Marinobacterium aestuarii: one gene and its partner. The protein of the gene in region 1 interacts with the protein of each later gene in a pairwise test. Links are inferred from orthologs where the notes say so. Each region holds a gene or a part of one and is shown on either strand. Other genes may lie near its edges.

Region 1 (3,939 bases):
CCCTTGAACCTATCAGGCGCGAAAAATGCTCGAGAATATCCGCATTGTGCTGGTCAATACCTCCCATCCGGGCAACGTTGGCGGCGTGGCGAGGGCGATGAAGAATATGGGGTTGTCTGACCTCTGTCTGGTTGCCCCCAATGACTTTCCCAGTGAGGCGGCGGTGGTGCGTGCGTCCGGCGCAACCGACCTGCTGGATAATGCCCGCATCGTGCCTGAGCTCACCGATGCTGTGGCGGACTGTCATCTGGTGATCGGAGCCAGTGCCCGTGGCCGTCACATACCCTGGCCGGTAATAGACCCGCGGGAAATGGCGGCGATTGTGTCCGAAGTGCAGCCGCAGCTGCGTGTTGCCATCGTTTTCGGGCGCGAAGATCGGGGTTTGACCAACGAAGAGCTGCATTGCTGTCATCAGCATGTACATATCCCATCGGTTGAGGGTTTCAGTTCGCTTAATCTGGCGGCTGCGGTGCAGGTTATCGCCTATGAGTTGCGCATGATGGCGCTGTCGGGTGCCGCAGTCGAGAAGCCGCGCTGGGGTACGCCCTGGGATATCGATCTGGCCGACAGTGGCGAGATTGAGCGGATGTTTCAGCATCTGGAGAGCACTCTGGTTGATATCGAGTTCCTGAATCCGGACAATCCCCGTCAGTTGATGCCCCGGCTGCGTCGCCTTTTGTTGCGTGCGGTGCCGGACAAGGTCGAGGTCAATGTGCTGCGTGGCATTCTGACGGCGGTGAACAAGAAAGTCGGCGGTGGCTGAAACGTGGTGCTGCTGTTGGCGTCGGGTTCGTATTAGCCGACTGTTTTAGTAGGTTAAATAGTTGACCGTTTTTGTAGGCTATTGCATAATGCTTGCACGAGTCGCCCGGTGTCGAGAGGAAGCTTATGCGATTGACCACCAAAGGCCGTTATGCAGTTACAGCGATGCTTGATTTGGCGTTGCACGCAGGGAAAGGCCCGATCAGTCTGGCCGATATTTCCGAGCGTCAGGGTATCTCGCTGTCCTACCTTGAGCAGCTGTTTGCCAAGCTGAGACGCAACGAGCTGGTGCGCAGTGTGCGAGGGCCCGGCGGTGGTTATCAGCTGAGTCGTGATCAGGTACACATCAATGTGGCCGAAGTGATCGACGCGGTGAATGAGTCGGTTGATGCTACGGGTTGCCACGGCAGCGGTGACTGTCAGTCGGGCCAAACCTGTCTGACGCACCATCTGTGGTGCGACCTGAGCGAACAGATTCATGCATTCCTGAGCAGTATCACTTTGCTGGACCTGGTTCAGCGCAAAGATGTACAGCAGGTTGCCAAACGGCAGGATCGTCGTTATGTAGATCAGCTGATTATGAGTACGGGTGAAAAAACGCCTGCCGATCGCAAGGCGGCGGTGTAACCGATTTGTACCGGAGATAGAGAATGAAGTTGCCGATTTATCTGGATTATTCCGCCACCACCCCGGTTGACCCGCGGGTTGCGGAAAAGATGATTGAGTGTCTGACGATGGAGGGTAACTTTGGTAACCCTGCATCCCGCTCTCATCTGTTTGGCTGGAAGGCCGAAGAAGCGGTTGAAAATGCCCGTCGCCAGGTGGCTGATCTGATCAATGCCGATCCGCGCGAGATCGTCTGGACCTCCGGTGCGACCGAGTCCGACAATCTGGCTATTAAGGGCGCGGTGCATTTCTATCAGAAGAAAGGCAAGCACATCATCACCTCGCGCATCGAGCACAAGGCGGTACTGGATACGGCCCGTCAGCTGGAGCGCGAAGGTTTCGAGGTCACCTATCTGGACCCCAACAAGGAAGGCATTATTGAGCCTTCGGTCGTTGCGGACGCCATCCGTGAAGACACCATTCTGGTGTCCCTGATGCATGTGAATAATGAAGTCGGTACCCTGACGGATATCGCCGCTATTGGTGAAATCACTCGAGCCAAAGGCATCATCTTTCATGTAGATGCCGCTCAGAGTGCGGGCAAGGTCGATATCGACATGAGCAAGCTGAAGGTCGACCTGATGTCCTTCTCGGCGCACAAGGTCTACGGCCCCAAAGGTATCGGCGCTCTATACGTCAGCCGCAAGCCGCGTGTTCGCATTGAAGCTCAGATGCACGGTGGCGGTCACGAACGTGGCATGCGCTCCGGTACTCTGGCGACGCATCAGATCGTAGGCATGGGCGAGGCGTTTCGTATCGCCAAGCTGGAAATGGCGGCTGAAAACGAGCGTCTGATCACCCTGCGTGATCGCCTGCTGGCGGGCGTCAAGGATATGGAAGAGGTTTATGTAAACGGATCTCTGACTCAGCGTGTACCGGGCAACCTGAACATCAGCTTCGCTTTTGTTGAAGGTGAGTCTCTGCTGATGTCGCTGAAGGATCTGGCGGTGTCTTCGGGATCTGCCTGCACCTCGGCGAGCCTGGAGCCTTCCTATGTACTGCGTGCTTTGGGTCTGAACGACGAAATGGCACATAGCTCAATCCGTTTCTCCATCGGGCGCTTTACCACCGAAGACGATGTCGATCATGTGATCCAGGACATCCGCGGAGCGGTAGGCAAGCTGCGAGAGTTGTCTCCTCTGTGGGACATGTTTAAAGATGGCGTTGATTTGAGCAAGGTCGAGTGGGTTCACCACTAAGGCAGCTGCGGACGAATAAGAGGATATAGTCATGGCTTACAGCGAAAAAGTTATAGATCACTACGAAAATCCACGTAATGTCGGCAAAATGGACGCTGCGGATCACAGTGTGGGTACCGGCATGGTCGGCGCTCCGGCCTGTGGCGATGTAATGCGCCTGCAGATCAAGGTCAGCGATACCGGTGTTATCGAAGATGCCAAGTTCAAGACCTACGGTTGCGGCTCTGCAATCGCGTCCAGCTCCCTGGTGACCGAATGGGTCAAGGGTATGACGCTGGATCAGGCGGCTGAACTGAAAAACACCCAGATTGCTGATGAGCTGGCATTGCCGCCGGTGAAAATTCACTGCTCGGTTCTGGCTGAAGACGCCATCAAGGCTGCGGTTGCCGATTACAAGCAGAAGCAGGGCAAGTAAGGCTTCATCTATTCAGCTGTGGCGCCGCGAAACATGCGGCGCGGGGAAGTATTGACCTATGGCTATTACCATGACACCGGCCGCTGTCAAACATGTGGTCGGCTATCTTGAAAAACGTGGGCACGGTGAAGGCGTTCGTCTGGCCGTCCGCACGACGGGGTGTTCAGGCATGGCATACGTGCTTGAATTTGTCGATGACGTCGAGGCACAGGACGAAGTGTTCGAGGCCAGTGGTGTCAAGGTTGTAGTGGATCCAAAGAGTCTGATTTATCTGGACGGTACAGAGCTGGATTATGTACGCGAAGGGTTGAACGAAGGTTTTCAGTTCAATAACCCGAACGTGCGTAACGAATGCGGTTGTGGCGAAAGCTTTAACGTCTGATCCAGTTCGTCCGGAGTCGCATGGATATCAAGCAAAACTTCTTTGAGTTTTACGGCCTGCCCGAGGTCTTTGATATAGATCTTGGGCTGCTGTCGCAGCGTCATCTTGAACTGCAAAAGAAACTCCATCCCGATCGCTTCGCCCACCTTTCCGACCAGGAACGCCGACTGTCTGCACAGTACACAGCCTATCTCAATGAAGGCTATGCCACCTTGCGTGCGTCCTTGTTACGGGCTCAGTACCTGCTCAAGTTGCAGGGTATTGATACCCATAACGAGAGCAGTGCACCCATGGATCCCGTGTTCCTGATGCAGCAGATGGAGCTGCGCGAGCGGCTCGAAGATGCGCCGCAGCATGCAGATCCCGAGTCGGAACTGGCTGCGCTGGGGGAGGGGGTCGAGCAGATGATGGCGCCCTTGCAGGCCGAGTTTCGCAGTCAGATTGCTATCCCCGCCGAAGCCTCGCTCCATGCCGCTGCTGCGGCCGTCAGGAAGATGCAATTCCTGGATAAGCTG
Region 2 (3,589 bases), 1.6 Mb from region 1 along the record:
CAGTCCATCGGAGAACAGGCGAACCTGGCTGGTACGCTGCACTATGTAGTAAGACGTGGCAAACAGGGCAGAACCACCAAACGCGAAAATCACGGTATTGGTGTGAAGGGGACGAATACGTCCGAAAGACAGCCAGGGCGTATCGAAATTTAGTGCAGGCCAGACCAGCTGGGCTGCAATCAGAACCCCAACGGCCATACCGACGATACCCCATACCACCGTCATGATGGCAAACTGTCGTACCACCTTGTAGTTGTATGTTGGGTGTTCAGTTGCTGTGCTCATGTCAGGCTCTCATCAACAAGCTAGTGAAAAGGAAAACGTTCCGGCGGCAATTATCTGGGAACGCATCTTTGTTTACAATGCGAAGCCTTGGCTGGATGCGGTACATTGTCGCACCCAAACTCCGCGGCCGGATTGTACTCGATTTCGTTGCTTTGCGAACCGTAAATATTTAACGCGTTGAAAGATATTGAGAATTTTTTCGTCAAAAAGTCGTAACTAAGACGATAAATGACTCGAATTGAGGCTTTTTGGTCTGACTGTACCCCTGTGTATCAGGCCTAAAGTCGTATAAATCGGTGCTTTGTTTGATCTGAATCAAGATGTTCCAGGCGGGCGATTAATGGGAGATTCAATGTTTATAATGGATGGGCAGCCCCGCAAGGGTCGCATTTTATTTGCCCATGGTGCCGGTGCGCCCATGGATTCCGATTTTATGCAGGCGGCGGCGCAGGGGCTTGCTGACGCGGGCTATCAGGTGCTGCGGTTTGAGTTCCCCTATATGCAGGCCAGGCGTGAAGATGGTCGGCGCCGGCCGCCCAATCGCATGCCGCAGCTGCTTGAGTATTTTCGCGCCCGCATTGATGAACTGAATGATGGCGTGCCGCTGTGGCTGGCGGGCAAGTCGATGGGCGGGCGGGTCGCTACCATGCTGCTTGATAATGCGCCTGACTATGTGCGTGGCGCGCTGGTATTTGGCTATCCGTTTTACGCGGTCAAAAAACCGCAGCAGCCGCGCATCGAACATCTAACCGAGCTGCCTTTGCCGGTGCATGTTTTTCAGGGTACGCGGGATGCACTGGGCAATCGGGAGGCGGTGGAATCCTATGGGTTGTCGGCGCAGCTGCAGTTGCACTGGCTCGAAGACGGGGATCATGACCTGAAGCCCAGAAGGGCGTCTGGCTTTACCCAGGAGCAGCACCTGGCCTGCGTCTTTGCGACGGTGGCCGGGCTCTGATCCTTTTTTGCAGGCTAATGGCAGAGTGACGTGGTGCGTGCACTATCGCTCAATGCTCGAGTATGGTGATTTTTTCCTCGCGGATCAGCATCGGGTTTATGACCGCCATGGCTTCCTGACGTTCCGCTGAGCGTGCCCAGCGCTGCCAGTCCTGAATGGAGCGGTAAGTGGCCAGCACCACGCGATGGTTAGGATCCTGGCTGTTGTGCAGGGCCTCGCCGGAGATGAATCCGTGGGCCTGCATGGCCTCGGTCAGTGTCGCCCGGGCGGCTTGTTCGTAGTGATCGGCAAGGTCGTCGGCGATATGCCGCTCAATAAGGACGCGAATCATGATACTGCTCCTGTTTGGCAGTGATGTGCGGAGTCTGTTTTAAGCGTAATGAATTTGCGGCCAATCGCAATGCCTCTGTGGCTTTCTCTGTGCTGCCATATTTGCGACAATGGCCGCGTTCGAGATTAACTGGTGAATAAATGGGCAATATAAAACCTGATCAGGTGATGGATGCCTGCGGACTCTTCTGTCCGGAACCGGTCATGCTGTTGCATAACCGGGTACGCGAGCTGCAGGTGGGGCAGGTGCTTGAAATTGTCGCCACGGACCCGTCCACGCAGCGCGATATCCCCAAATTCTGTACCTTTCTGGGGCACGAGCTGCTGGCTCAGAAGGTGGAAAATGAGCAGTACCGATACCTGATACGCAAGGGAGCCGGCTGAGCCCGATGAAAGATAATGTAAATGCCGTAATTGAGCAGACCGAGCAGTTGCTTGGCGAGCTGGATCAAATGCTCGAACAGCGCGAACAGGTTCGCGTCGATACCCTGAAGCAACAGTCCGAGAGCCTAACCGTGAACGACGTGGCAAGCACCGAAAATACTGCAAATACCGAGAATACCAAGTCTCGTTCCAAGAACCGGGTGGCAAACCAGGCGGCGCTCAAGCTGCTGATGGAAACCTACCCCAAGGCGTTCAGCCGTACAGAGGTGCGTCCGCTCAAGATTGGTATTCAGGAAGATCTGCTGGCGGATGAGAAGATCGCCAAGAACAAGATCAAGCGCGCGCTGGCTTCCTACGTGCGTACGCTGTCCTACTATCGCAGCCTGCAGGCGGGCAATGCCCGTATCGATTTGGCGGGCGAAGCCTCCGGTGAAGTCTCCGCGCAGGAAGCCGAACACGCCAAAGGCAAGCTGAAGGAAATCAGCCGTCAGCGTCGCGAGCGCGAACAGGAGCAGCGCAAGGTGCAGGCCGAGAAGGAAAAATCCGACCGTCTGAGCAACAAGCTCGAGCAGCTGGTCAACCTCAAGGGCCGCTAGGAGGCTGTCCGACAATACTCAACCTACTGCGAGCCACCTGAGCTGGCTGTTTTTTGTGCTGTTTTGCGTTAAATAGAACCACTATTCGCCTTAAAACACCGCAAAAACCCGCTCAAATCAGTCGGCTCTCGCTACGGCCAGCATTCTCGGACAGCCTCCTAGGCACTTGTTGATCGCAAGTTTGATGTCGGGGATGGCTGGCTTTCAGCGTGCGGTTGAAATTTCGGTGCATGACCCAACGCGTTGTTAACTGTCTATCCGGGTTATGTGCCGTGTCTGATTCGTTGAACATCTGTTGTCCCCACTGTTTCGTGACCAACCGTCTGCCAGAGCAGCGCTTGGCTGAAAAGCCGCGCTGCGGTCGCTGCAAGGTGGCGCTCTTTGCCGGAGCCCCGGTTGACATTGATTCTGTGGCCTCTTTTGACAAGCTGGTCGGTCAGTCCGATATTCCGGTTGTCGTCGATTTCTGGGCATCCTGGTGCGGGCCCTGCAAAATGATGGCGCCGGTGTTTGCTGCCACGGCTTCGCGGCTGGAGCCGCAGTATCGCTTTATCAAGGTTGATACCGAGAAATTGCAGGCTCTGGGGCAGCGTTATGCTGTTCGCAGTATTCCGACATTGCTGGTGCTCAAGGGTGGGCGGGAGCTGGGACGCCAGGCGGGTGCCATGGATGCCACCGGATTTGAGCGTTGGTTGCGCAGATTCAGCTAAGGGGTGACAGCCGCAAGCTTTGGCTTGTTATAAAAAAGGCGCTGCAATTGCAGCGCCTTTTTTATGCTTGTCACCAGTCACCAGTCACCAGTCACCAGTCACCCTTTTCACTTTCACTTTCACTTTCACCTTTAGTCCGGTTCCTTATTCCAGCGCCTTGGGTGTGCCATGCAGGAAGCCCTGGGTGGCATCTATCTTCAGGCGTAGCAGCTGAGTCAGCTGGCTGCTGCGCTCGACGCGCTCGGCGTAGGCGGCAATATCCAGGCTGTGGGCCACGCTAACCAGGCTGCTGACGAAGAACTGATCCTGGGCATCGTTGTCGATATCGT

The links.
Region 2: the proteins of A8C75_RS06170 (region 1) and tusA interact in binary tests that used the Escherichia coli proteins (3 or more experiments, as listed by UniProt). The link is inferred for Marinobacterium aestuarii from one-to-one orthologs.

What each region holds. Positions count from the first base shown.
Region 1 is NZ_CP015839.1:1,388,531-1,392,469, forward strand. Bases 580-3,519 are described here. They hold A8C75_RS06170 (IscS subfamily cysteine desulfurase), read left to right. Parts: upstream 580-1,412; coding sequence 1,413-2,627; downstream 2,628-3,519. Other genes in these bases: A8C75_RS06160 (RNA methyltransferase), read left to right, coding at 580-763; iscR (Fe-S cluster assembly transcriptional regulator IscR), read left to right, coding at 889-1,389; iscU (Fe-S cluster assembly scaffold IscU), read left to right, coding at 2,659-3,042; iscA (iron-sulfur cluster assembly protein IscA), read left to right, coding at 3,113-3,424; hscB (Fe-S protein assembly co-chaperone HscB), read left to right, coding at 3,445-3,519. In the rest of the region: more of A8C75_RS06160, read left to right, coding at 26-579; more of hscB, read left to right, coding at 3,520-3,939. UniProt on the Escherichia coli protein: Master enzyme that delivers sulfur to a number of partners involved in Fe-S cluster assembly, tRNA modification or cofactor biosynthesis. Catalyzes the removal of elemental sulfur from cysteine to produce alanine.
Region 2 is NZ_CP015839.1:2,983,196-2,986,784, reverse strand. The notes cover bases 400-3,332. They hold tusA (sulfurtransferase TusA), read left to right. Parts: upstream 400-1,711; coding sequence 1,712-1,954; downstream 1,955-3,332. Other genes in these bases: trxC (thioredoxin TrxC), read left to right, coding at 2,823-3,260; A8C75_RS13075 (ProQ/FINO family protein), read left to right, coding at 1,960-2,550; A8C75_RS13085 (antibiotic biosynthesis monooxygenase family protein), read right to left, coding at 1,290-1,571; A8C75_RS13090 (alpha/beta fold hydrolase), read left to right, coding at 638-1,240. Also shown: ccoN (cytochrome-c oxidase, cbb3-type subunit I), read right to left, coding at 1-285; A8C75_RS13065 (bifunctional diguanylate cyclase/phosphodiesterase), read right to left, coding at 3,405-3,589. UniProt on the Escherichia coli protein: Sulfur carrier protein involved in sulfur trafficking in the cell. Part of a sulfur-relay system required for 2-thiolation during synthesis of 2-thiouridine of the modified wobble base 5-methylaminomethyl-2-thiouridine (mnm(5)s(2)U) in tRNA.